One region of the Kitasatospora sp. NPDC003701 genome, then DNA from elsewhere that is predicted to be linked to it. Evidence: riboswitches for the same ligand, from Rfam matches in the RefSeq annotation. Region 1 holds a riboswitch; each other region holds the start of a gene.
The links. A riboswitch is a leader RNA that binds a small molecule or an ion and turns the genes downstream of it on or off. The one in region 1 is predicted to bind S-adenosylmethionine.

Region 1 (3,775 bases):
TTGGCCGAGGCGGCCGCCACCCTGCTCCGGGCCCGGCTGGCGAAGCGGGCGCCGGCCACCCGCTAGGGGCGCGTCTCAGTACGAGAGAAGTGAAGGCGGCGGCGGGGCGGTGGCGCCCCGCCGCTCGATAGGCTGACTCCATCCGTACGGACATCCCCTCGGGGAACCGACAAGAGCTGGAGTCAGCCATGGTGAACGTGAACCCTGCGAACGGCGGCAAGGACCCCGTGCAGGTGGTCCGCACCTGGCCGGACATCCTCTCGTCGCTGCTGCGGGGCGAGGACCTGGACCGGGCGGACACCGCCTGGGCGATGGACCGGATCATGAGCGGCGAGGCCTCCGCGGTCCAGATGGCGGGCTTCATGGTCGCCCTGCGGGCCAAGGGCGAGACGGTCGACGAGATCGTCGGCCTGGTGGACTCGATGTACGCGCACGCCGAACCGCTCTCCATCCCCGGTCCGGCGGTGGACATCGTGGGCACCGGCGGCGACCGGGCGAAGACCGTCAACATCTCGACCATGTCGGCGATCGTCGCGGCGGCGGCCGGCGCCAAGGTGGTCAAGCACGGCAACCGGGCCGCCTCCTCGGCGAGCGGCTCCTCGGACGTGCTGGAGAAGCTCGGCGTCAATCTGGACCTCTCGGCCCGGCGGGTCGCCGAGGTCGCCGAGGAGGTCGGGCTGACCTTCTGCTTCGCGGCCAAGTTCCACCCCGCGATGCGGCACACCGCCCCGGCCCGCAGCGGCCTCGGGGTGCCCACCGCGTTCAACACCCTCGGCCCGCTGACCAACCCGGCCAAGGTGACCGCGCACGCGATCGGCTGCTTCGACACCCGGCTGGCCTCCCTGATCGCCGGGGTGCTGGCCCGGCGCGGATCCACCGCGCTGGTCTTCCGCGGCGACGACGGCCTGGACGAGCTGACCATCACCACCACCTCGCGGGTCTGGATCGTGCGCGACGGCGAGGTCACCGAGACCTCCTTCGACCCGCGTGAGGTCGGCATCGAGCTGGTCGGCATCGAGTCGCTGCGCGGCGGGGACCCGGCGTTCAACGCGGACGTCGCGCGCCGGCTGCTGGCCGGGGAGCGCGGGCCGGTGCGGGACGCCGTCCTGATGAACACGGCGACGGCGCTGGTGGCGCTGGACCTCACCGACGCACCGCTCACCGAGCAGCTGGCGGCCGGGATGGAGCGGGCCGCGGCGGCCATCGACTCGGGTGCCGCCCAGGACCTGCTGCGTCGCTGGTCGGAGGCCACCGCCAGGGCGTGAAGCGACTGTTGGGGCCCGCGGGGGGACGCCCTCCGCGGGCCCTTCGCGCGCCCCGCAGGCCCTGGGGGGAGGGCGGCGTCGGACCGTGGGTACCGGACGAGAGCGGCCCGGAGGCGAGCGGGCGACGGCGCCGTCCGGATGGTGGACCGTTGTTTGACCACTCGGCGGACGCGACCTAGAGTCTTCGCCAGGTCATGAGTGACAGCGCAAAGCCCCAGCTGGCTGTCCGGCAACCCTCCGTCCGTGGCGGGGTGCCCTGGGTGAGGACCGGGTCTCGCGGCAATCCGTCCGCGCGACAAGCGCGGACGCCGGCTGATACGCACTCCCGGGGTCCTTACCCGTCGAAGGAGTGCATCCTCATGTCCGTCGCCACCGAAATCTGCGCCCCGCTCCCCGTCCTCGGCCACGATGTCGAGGTCCCGCTGGTCAACGGTGACAAGGTCACCTACGCCGCGCTCGACTACGCCGCCAGCTCCCCGGCGCTCCAGCGGGTCTGGGACGACGTCGCCGCCTACGCCCCCTACTACGGCAGCGTGCACCGGGGCGCCGGCTACCTCTCGCAGCTCTCCACCGACCTCTTCGAGCAGAGCCGCCGCACCGTCGCGGACTTCCTCGACCTGCGTGAGGGCGACCAGGTGGTCTTCACCCGGGCCACCACCGACTCGCTGAACCTGCTGGCCGGCGCCGTCCCGGCCGGTACCCGGGTGTTCGCCTTCGAGACCGAGCACCACGCCTCGCTGCTGCCCTGGCGCCACGCCGGGCTGAGCGTCACCTACCTGCGCGCCCCGCGCTCGCGCGCCGAGGCGGTCGCCGCCCTGGACGCCGCGCTGGCCGAGGCCCCCGAGGGCCCCAAGCTGCTCTGCGTCACCGGCGCCTCCAACGTCACCGGTGAGCTCTGGCCGGTCGCCGAGCTGACCGAGACCGCCCACCGGCACGGCGCCCGGGTGGTGCTGGACGCCGCGCAGCTCGCCCCGCACCACCGGGTCTCGGTGCGCGAGCTGGGCGTGGACTGGATCGCCTTCTCGGGGCACAAGATCTACGCGCCGTTCGGCGCCGGGGTGCTGGCCGGCCGGGCGGACTGGCTGGACGAGGCCGAGCCGTACCTGGCCGGCGGCGGTGCGACCCGGACGGTGGCCCGCGAGGCCGACGGCTCGGTGGCCGTGCAGTGGCACACCGGCCCGGCCCGGCACGAGGCCGGTTCGCCGAACGTGATCGGCGCCTACTCCATCGCCTCGGCCTGCCGGGCGCTGACCGAGGCCGGCTTCGACGCGCTGGAGGCCCGGGAGCAGCAGCTGATCGCCCGGCTGACGGCCGGCCTGGCGGAGGTCCCGCAGGTGCGGGTGCTGAACCTGTTCGGCGCCGACTCGGCCCGGGTGGGCGTGCTCTCCTTCGTCGTCCAGGGCTGGAACAGCTCGCACTTCTCGGCGGCGCTCTCCGCCGAGTACGGCATCGGGGTGCGCGACGGGCTGTTCTGTGCGCACCCGCTGGTGCGCACCCTGCTCGGTGACGAGGACGTGGCGCCGTCCGAGTGCGGCGCCCCGGAGTCGTCGCTGCCGGGGGAGCGCAGCCTGAACGCGATCCGGGTCAGCTTCGGCGCGGGCACCCCGGACGAGCACATCGACCGGTTCCTGACCGCCGTCCGCGAGCTGGTCACGGACGGCGCGGCCTGGAACTACCGCAACGAGGGCGGCCGCTGCGTCGCCACCGTGCAGGTCGACAGGGGCCGTCGCGCGGTCTGAGCGGGACCGGCTACTCGCCCAGGCCGAGTGCGAAGGCGGTCTCCAGGTCGTGCTGGGAGTAGGTGCGGAAGGCGATCTGGGTCTCGGTGTGGGCCACGCCCGGGACCTTGTTCAGCCGGCCGGGGATCACGTCGGCCAGGTCGTCGTGCCGGCGTACCCGCACCATCGCCACCAGGTCGTAGCCGCCGGTGACCGAGTAGACCTCGCTGACGCCCTCGATGGCCGCGATCGCCTCGGCGATCTCCGGGATGCGGTCGACGCTGGTCTTGATCAGGACGATGGCGGTGATCACTTTTTGGGCTCCTTTGTGAGGTGTCGCCAGGGTATCGGGCGTCAGCCGGGCCGTCGCGAGGGGCGGGTGGCCAGCGTGCAGGCGTACAGGAAGCCCGCCGAGAAGCCGATCACATGGCACAGGTAGGCGACGCCGGGTCCGGCCGAGTGCACCGACCACCACTGCAGTGCGAACCAGAGGCCGAGCACCAGCCAGGCCGGGAACCGCAGCGGCAGGAAGAGCAGCAGCGGGACGAGCGTGGTCACCCGGGCGCGCGGGTGCAGCCGCAGGTAGGCGCCGAGCACGGCGGCGATCGCCCCCGAGGCGCCGATCAGCACCCGGGTCGAGTTCGCCGAGTGCGCCTCGGCCAGCGCGAAGCCGTAGGTGGCCAGCGAGCCGGCCGCCAGGTAGAAGAGGGCGAACCGGGCCCGGCCGAGGCGCTCCTCGATGGTGGGGCCGAACACCTGGAGGAAGAGCAGGTTGCCCACCAGGTGCAGCCA
Region 2 (3,775 bases), on a different contig from region 1:
GATGCTCGCCCGGCCCGAGGCCGGGAACCAGCCCAGCCAGATCGCGAAGACCAGCTTCAGCAGCAGCCCGAGGAAGAAGACCGGGGTGGCGTAGGTGAGGATCGCGAACAGCCGCAGTGCGACATCGGGCGCGCGGTCCCGGTAGGAGGCGGCGACCATGCCCAGCGGCAGGCCGACGGCCAGCGCGACGACCAGCGCGTAGCCGGACAGCTCGACGGTCGCGGCGCCGTAGGTGCGCAGCACCTGCGAGACCGCCTGGTTGTCGGTGGCGGTCGTGCCGAAGTCCCCGGTGAACGTGGCACGCAGGTAGTCGAGGTACTGGGTGAGCAGCGGCCGGTCGTAGCCCGCCCGGTGCAGCCGCTCCTGCAGCTGGGCCGGGGTCAGCCGGTCGCCGAAGGCCGTGGTGATCGGGTCGCCGGTGGCGCGCATCAGGAAGAACACGACGCTGACCAGGACGAGCACGGTGGGGACGATCAGGAGGAAGCGGACGACCAGGTAGCGGGCGAGCCCGTACCCGGCGGCGCCGCCGGACGGGCCGACGGCGCCGGGGGCGTCCTGCGCGTGAACGGTCACTTCTTCGAGAGCTCCGCCCAGCGGAACTGGTACGCGCTGGTGAGCTTCTCCGGCACGCCGTCGATCCCGCCCCGGGTGACGATCGCGGTGGAGCCCTGGAGCAGCGGCAGCAGCGGCAGCGCGGCGGCGGTCTCGTCCTGCACCTGCCGGATCAGCGCGGTGCGCTTGGCCGGGTCGGTCTCCGTCTCCTCCTGCTTGATCAGCGCCCGCACGGCGGGGTCGGTGTAGCCGTTGTTCACCCAGTTGTTCTCGGCGTAGAAGGAGGACAGGTAGTTGTCGGCGTCGAGGTAGTCCGCGTACCAGCCGAGCTGGTAGAGCGGGTACTGGTCGGCGACGCGCTCCTTGCCGTACTGGGCCCAGGCGGTGGACTGGAGCTCCACCTTGAACAGGCCGGTGGCCTCCAGCTGGGTCTTGACCAGCGCGTACTCGTCCGCCGAGGACGAGCCGTAGTGGTCGGAGTTGTACTGCAGGTTCAGGGTGACCGGGGTGCTCACCCCGGCCGCCGAGAGCCGCCGCGCCGCCGCGGCCTTGTCCGGACCGCCCTGCTTGTCGCCGTAGAGCGACTTGAGGGACGCGGTGGCACCGGTGATGCCGTCGGGGACGGAGGTGTAGAGCGGCTGGAAGGTGTTCTTGTAGACCTGCGAGGCGAGTTGCGCCCGGTCGATCGAGTCGGCCACCGCCTGACGGATCGCCAGGGCCTTGGCCGGGTCGGCCTGTTGGGTGGCCGACCCGAAGGGCTGGGTCTTGAGGTTGAAGACGATGAACCGGATGCCGTTGCCGGAGCCGGTGTGGACCGTGATCCCCTGCTTGGTGGAGAGGTCCTGGAGGTCGGTGATGGGCAGGGTGCGGTAGACCACGTCGATCGTGCCCTGCTGGACGTCGAGCTTGAGGTTGCCGGCGTCCGTGTAGTACTTGAGCTGGACGTTCCGGGTCTTCGGAGTACCGAACTGCCCCTGGTAGGCGGTGTTCGCGGTGAACGAGACCAGCGAGTTCCGGTCGTAGCTGCCGATCGCGTACGGGCCGTTCCAGGGCTTGCCCGCGACGACGGCCGCGTCGTCGAGGACCTTGTCCGCGGGGAACACCTGCTCGTCCACGATGTAGCCGGCCGCGGTGGAGAGGACCTGCGGGAACAGCGTGTCATTGGCCGACTTGAGGGTGAACACCACCGTCGCCGGGTCCGGGGCCGCCACCGCCCCGAGGTTGTAGAGCAGCGAGGAGGGGCCGTTCTTGTCCGCGATCGCCAGCTGCCGGTCGAAGCTGAACTTGACGTCGGAGGACGTCAGATCGTGCCCGTTGGCGAACTTGAGGCCCGGCTTCAGCGTGACCGTGTAGGTGGTGGGGTCGGTCAGCGCGATCGCGGACGCGAGGTCCGGCGACACCTCGGAGGAGCCGTTCCTGGCGCTGAGCAGGGTCGCGTACACCTCGCTCTCGATCGTCCCGGAGCCCGCGTCCCAGGAGCCCGCCGGGTCGAGACCGGTCACCTGGTCGGTGGTGCCGATGGTGAGGGCCTTCGCCGCCGTCCCGCCGGTGCCGCCGGCGGTCCGGGAGCTGGTGCAGGCGGTCAGGGCCACCACCGCCGCCGTACCGAGGGAGATGACCGCGAGGCTGTGTCTGGTCGAAGCGATGAAAGATGACATGGGAGTTCTCTGCTTCCGCACGCGTGATGGACGCGAGTGCGCTGTGCCCGTGGGCGTGCCCTTGGCCGGGGCCTGGGCGTGCCCCTGGCCGGGGCCTGGGCGTGCCCTTGGCCGGGGCCCCGGGCGTGCCCTGGCCGTGCCGGTGTCCGGGCGGTGCGCATCGCGAAGTGGTCGGTCACTGGACCGGTCCGGCCGTCCGGCCGTCCGATGGTCAGCGACGACAGAGCGCGCTGGAGACCAGCAACAGGTCGATGTGGCGGCGGCTGAACAGCCCTGCCATACCGGCCTCCTGGTCCTGGCCCCGGCCGGTGGCCGGAGCGGTCGCGCTTGCGGAACGGAACGTCCACCGAGCCCTCACCTGGAGCACCCCACCGCGTCAGGGGGTTGCCGTCCGGCCAGCCAGGGCTTGAACACCGGAACTCGTGGCGCGCTGGAACCGTAGATCAACAAAACTCTTGGCGTCAATGCCCGTTGAGGACGGGTCGGCGAGGAGGCCGCCGCGCTCGACGCTCCTCCGGCGCCACCGCGCGGGGCCGGTGACGGGCGGCAGCGAGACCCGCCCCGACCCCGCTGACCAGCGGTCATGGCGCGCGACGGGGAGTTCCGGGTGCCGACCGGGCGGGCCGGCCGGCGTCACCAGCCCGGATAGCGGGCCCGCCAGAGGGGGTCACGAGCCGGCCGGTAGTCGCCGCCGCCGGGCGAATCGACATACTCCTGCAACAGGTCACGCGCCAATGTGTCGATCACCCAGGCGAGTTCGAGCCGGCTCAGCAGCCCTGCCGGCAGCGCCCCGACACCGTGTGCGGCGCCGAGCAGCGCACCCGCCGTGCACGCCACCGAGGCTCCGTCGGGCGCGCCGGCGGCGAACTCCAGCGCGGCGCCCACGGTGTCCCGGCCCGGGAAGCGCGAGACGACGAAGAGGGCGCCCAGCAGCGCCGAGGAGGCCGTCGCATCCGGGGCGATCCAGGCGAGCTGCCCGGGATCCGGGCTGCCCCCCGGCGCCTTCAGCAGGTCGAGGACCGTGTCCGGGACCGCCGAGTACGGCATCGGCAGGGTGCGGACCACGGCGTCGAACGGGTGCCCGTCGCCGGGCGAGGACGCCGTCCAGGCCCCGATCGGATCGCTCTCCGTGAGGCAGTGGGCCACCAGCTGGGCCGCACCGACGGCGGCGTCCTGGGCGTCCCGGGCGCCGTGGGTGAGGGCCGCCGTCTGGCGGACCGGCAGGGCGCAGGTGCCCGGGCCGGACAGCGCCCACAGCAGCCCGAGCGGCAGCCCCCGGGTGACCGCGTGAGCACCCCGGCTACCGGTCACCGGCCTCTCCGGCGTGCCCTGCTGCAGTCCGGTCAGAGCCGTGACGGTGGCCGGTGCGGAGCCACGACGCACCGCCAGACCGGCCACCTGCACGAGCCAGCCGTCCGGCCAGGCACTTCCACCACCGGCCGTCCAGCGCTCGGAGATCCGTTCGGGCTCGATCCCCTGGAGGACGGCCCATCGGCAGTACGCGTGCCACACCACGGACGGTGCGTGGCTGATGCCCCGGTGGTTCATCCGCACCGAGGCGCGGA
Region 3 (3,775 bases), on a different contig from region 1:
GCCACAATCGTCCGCGGAGACCACCGGAAGGCATCCGGTGAGCGGGTGATTGCGTCGACCGCGGCTGAATGTATCCGGATCGACGCCCTCTGCAACAGGGTCAACCGCCGGGAATTCACCCGGCCCGTCAAGGGACAGCCCAGGCCAAAGCGGGAGGAAATCGGCATTTCACGCCGGACATAGCGGACGAATTACCCAAATGCCTTCGAGAATTCTGACATCGGCCTGACATGTTTCACGGTCACGGCCCCGGCGCCGGTCTCAGCGGCCGGACAGACACCGGCGGTACGGGCGCGGACGGATTCGAGTACCGGGGCGAGGGGGGAGGGGAGGCCCTCTTCCCGGACGAGCGACACTCTACTCCCCCGGACCGCGAAATATTCCCGCCGGAATGCGACGGGCCGCCCGCGCGTACGGAGATCGGAATTCCGTACGCACGAACGGCCCGGTCGGAAACGGCCCGGCCGATAAACGGCCTGGTCGGAAAGGGGCGGATCAGCAGCCGCCGGCCACCGCCGGAATGATCGAGACGCTCGCGCCGTCCTTGATCTCGGTGGCCAGACCCTCCGCGAAGCGCACGTCGTCGTCGTTGACGTAGACGTTCACGAACCGGCGCAGCTTGCCGGCGTCGTCCAGGATCCGGGCGGCGATCCCGGCGTGGTTCTTCTCCAGGTCGGCGATGACGTCGCCCAGGGTGGCGCCCTCGGCGGTCACCTCGGCGGTGCCGCCGGTGTAGGTGCGCAGGATGGTCGGGATGCGGACGGTGGCGCTCATGGGGGTCTCCTCGGGCAGAACGGCGGAACGGCGGTGCGGCGGGGCTGCGGGCGGGTCAGGCGGTCGCGAGGCCGGCGTCGCGGAACGAGGCCAGCGTCGGGCGGATGACGGCGGTCATCCCGGAGTCGGAGACGGCGTCCAGCGTCTTCAGGCCGTCACCGGTGTTGATCGCGACGGTCTCCTTGGCCGGATCCAGCTGCCCCGTCTCGACCAGCTTCTTCAGCACGCCGACGGTCACCCCGCCCGCGGTCTCGGCGAAGATGCCCTCGGTGCGGGCCAGCAGCTTGATCGCGGCCACCACCTCGGCGTCGGTGACGTCCTCGACGGCCCCGCCGGTGCGGCGGGCGATGTCCAGCACGTACGGGCCGTCGGCCGGGTTGCCGATCGCCAGCGACTTGGCGATGGTGTCCGGCTTGACCGGCCGGATGACGTCCTGGCCGGCCTTGAAGGCCGCCGACACCGGCGAGCAGCCCGCCGCCTGGGCGCCGAAGATCCGGTACGGCCGGTCCTCGACCAGGCCCAGCTTGATCAGCTCCTGCAGACCCTTGTCGATCTTCGTCAGCTGCGAGCCCGAGGCGATCGGGATGACGATCTGCTCCGGCAGCCGCCAGCCGAGCTGCTCGCAGATCTCGTAGGCCAGCGTCTTGGAGCCCTCGCCGTAGTACGGGCGCAGATTGACGTTCACGAAGCCCCAGCCCTCACCGGCCGGGTCCCCGATCAGCTCCGAGCAGAAGCGGTTCACGTCGTCGTAGTTGCCCTCGATGCCGACCAGCTCGCCGCCGTAGACACCGGCCATCACGACCTTGCCCTGCTCCAGGTCGTGCGGGATGAACACGCAGGACTTGAACCCGGCCCGGGCCGCCGCCGCGCCCACCGCACCGGCCAGGTTGCCGGTCGAGGAGCAGGAGAGGGTCGTGAAGTCGAACGCCCGCGCCGCCTCGATCGCGCAGGCGACCACGCGGTCCTTGAACGAGTGCGTCGGGTTGCCCGAGTCGTCCTTGACGTGCAGCTGGGCGGTGAAGCCGAGCTCGCGGCCCAGGTTGTCCGCCTTCACCAGCGGGGTCCACCCCGGGTTGAGGTTCGGCTTGCCGGCGACGTCGGCCGGGACGGGCAGCAGCGGGGCGTAGCGCCAGATCGACGCCGGACCGGCCTCGATCCGCTTGCGGAGCTCCTCCGCGCCCTCGCTGCCGAAGTCGTAGGCGATCTCCAGCGGCCCGAAGCACTCCAGGCAGGCGAAGCTGGGACCGAGCGGGAACCGGGTGCCGCACTCCCGACAGGACAGTGCGACGGCAGGGCCGAGATCAACGGTTGCGGGTGCGGGTGCGGCGGTGTCGACAGCCATGATGGCGGAGGCCTCTCTCCTCATCTTCCCCGTGACGCGGGCGCGCCACAGGACGGAATTGGCACCTGTCCCGCCGGGGCCGAAGCCTGCCGTGCGAGAAGGTTGCCGGGACGTCAACGGGCCGTTCCCTCAGTCCCTCTGGATGAGCTCTGTGAAGTTGTGGTCCTGCTCAGCGGTGACCCCGGCGTGCGAAGGTCCGATCGCTGTACGAAGACTGTATCCGAAGGCGTCAACCCTGAACGGGACCGTCCGCCACGCGAGATGCCCCGTCCCACCCCGATCCGCCGAGGAGAGTTCCGTGCCCGCCGAACCGACACCCGCGCTCCTCCCGAAGGCGGCGTCCTGGCTGCGCCGCCGCTCGTGGAGCGCGGCCGACCGCCCGGTGCACGCCCTGCTGGAGGCCAAGCAGGCGGCGGGCCCGGCCGGCACCGTCAGCGTGGTGCTGCCCGCCCTGGACGAGGAGGCCACCGTCGGCGACATCGTCCGCACGGTGCGCCGCGAGCTGATGGAGAAGCTGCCCCTGGTCGACGAGCTCGTCGTCGTCGACTCCGGCTCCGTCGACGGCACCGCCGCCGCGGCCGCCGCGGCCGGCGCCCGGGTGGTCCACCGCGACGACATCCTGCCCCGGCTGCCCGCCGCCCCCGGCAAGGGCGAGGTGCTCTGGCGCTCGCTGCTGGTCACCACCGGCGAGATCGTCTGCTTCGTCGACGCCGACCTGCGGGCCTTCGACCCCACCTTCGTCTCCGGCATCATCGGCCCGCTGCTCACCGAGCCGGACATCCAGCTGGTCAAGGCCATGTACGACCGCCCGCTCGAAGTGGCGTCGAGCGGCTCCGCCACCGGCGACGCCGCCGTCGTCCCCTCCGGCGGCGGGCGGGTCACCGAGCTGGTCGCCCGCCCGCTGCTCAACCTGCACTGGCCGGAACTCGCCGGTTTCGTGCAGCCGCTCGGCGGCGAGTACGCGGCGCGCCGCTCGCTGCTGGAACGGCTGCCGTTCCCCACCGGCTACGGCGTCGAGCTCGGCCTCCTGGTGGACGCCCTGGAGTTCGCCGGCCTGGACGCCCTCGCCCAGGTGGACGTCGGCGTACGCCACCACCGCCACCAGGACGGCCAGGCACTCGGCCGGATGGCCGCCACCATCTACCGCACCGCGCTGGAGCGCCTCGACCGCACCCACCGGCTGAAGGCCTCGGCCGACCTCGTCCACCCGCTGCTCACCCAGTTCACCCGCGACCCGCAGACCCGCGCCTTCACCGCGCACACCCACCCGGTCACCGCGGTGGAGCGGCCCCCGATGCACACCGTCGCCGAGTACGCGAACCGCCACGGCGGTTAGGTCCGGGGGCCGGGCGGGGGTTTGCCGACCCGGGCCCACGGCAACATGCCAACCATGGGCGATCTCACGACCGAACGTTCGAGTGCGACCGGTTCCGCCGCCGTCCTGGTGGCCTCCAACCGGGGACCGGTGTCCTTCAGCACGGCGGACGACGGCACCCTGACCCTGCGCCGAGGCGGCGGCGGGCTGGTGTCGGGGCTCTCCGCGATCGACGACCCGCACGCCGTCTGGGTCTGCGCGGCGCTCGGCGACGCCGACCGCCGGGCCGCCCGGGAGGCCCCGGACGGCCGCCTCGACCGCGCCGGCCACGAGGTCGGCGGGCA

Region 2: another riboswitch for S-adenosylmethionine. It lies ahead of ACWDRR_RS05405 (ABC transporter substrate-binding protein); the one in region 1 lies ahead of ACWDRR_RS03290 (aminotransferase class V-fold PLP-dependent enzyme).
Region 3: another riboswitch for S-adenosylmethionine. It lies ahead of thrC (threonine synthase); the one in region 1 lies ahead of ACWDRR_RS03290 (aminotransferase class V-fold PLP-dependent enzyme).

What each region holds. Positions count from the first base shown of each region.
Region 1 covers NZ_JBSFNM010000002.1:256,773-260,547, reverse strand. Annotated here, with positions in the region: gene ACWDRR_RS03300 (hypothetical protein) at 1-66, shown strand, start outside; gene trpD (anthranilate phosphoribosyltransferase) at 189-1,265, shown strand; SAM riboswitch class IV at 1,456-1,573, shown strand; gene ACWDRR_RS03290 (aminotransferase class V-fold PLP-dependent enzyme) at 1,625-3,004, shown strand; gene ACWDRR_RS03285 (Lrp/AsnC ligand binding domain-containing protein) at 3,015-3,296, opposite strand; gene ACWDRR_RS03280 (rhomboid family intramembrane serine protease) at 3,338-3,775, opposite strand, start outside.
Region 2 covers NZ_JBSFNM010000004.1:65,475-69,249, reverse strand. Annotated here, with positions in the region: gene ACWDRR_RS05410 (ABC transporter permease) at 1-573, opposite strand, end outside; gene ACWDRR_RS05405 (ABC transporter substrate-binding protein) at 570-2,210, opposite strand; SAM riboswitch class IV at 2,529-2,638, opposite strand; gene ACWDRR_RS05400 (ADP-ribosylglycohydrolase family protein) at 2,844-3,775, opposite strand, start outside.
Region 3 covers NZ_JBSFNM010000015.1:183,011-186,785, forward strand. Annotated here, with positions in the region: gene ACWDRR_RS17165 (ubiquitin-like small modifier protein 1) at 496-774, opposite strand; gene thrC (threonine synthase) at 830-2,116, opposite strand; SAM riboswitch class I at 2,134-2,265, opposite strand; gene ACWDRR_RS17175 (glucosyl-3-phosphoglycerate synthase) at 2,415-3,452, shown strand; gene ACWDRR_RS17180 (alpha,alpha-trehalose-phosphate synthase (UDP-forming)) at 3,507-3,775, shown strand, end outside.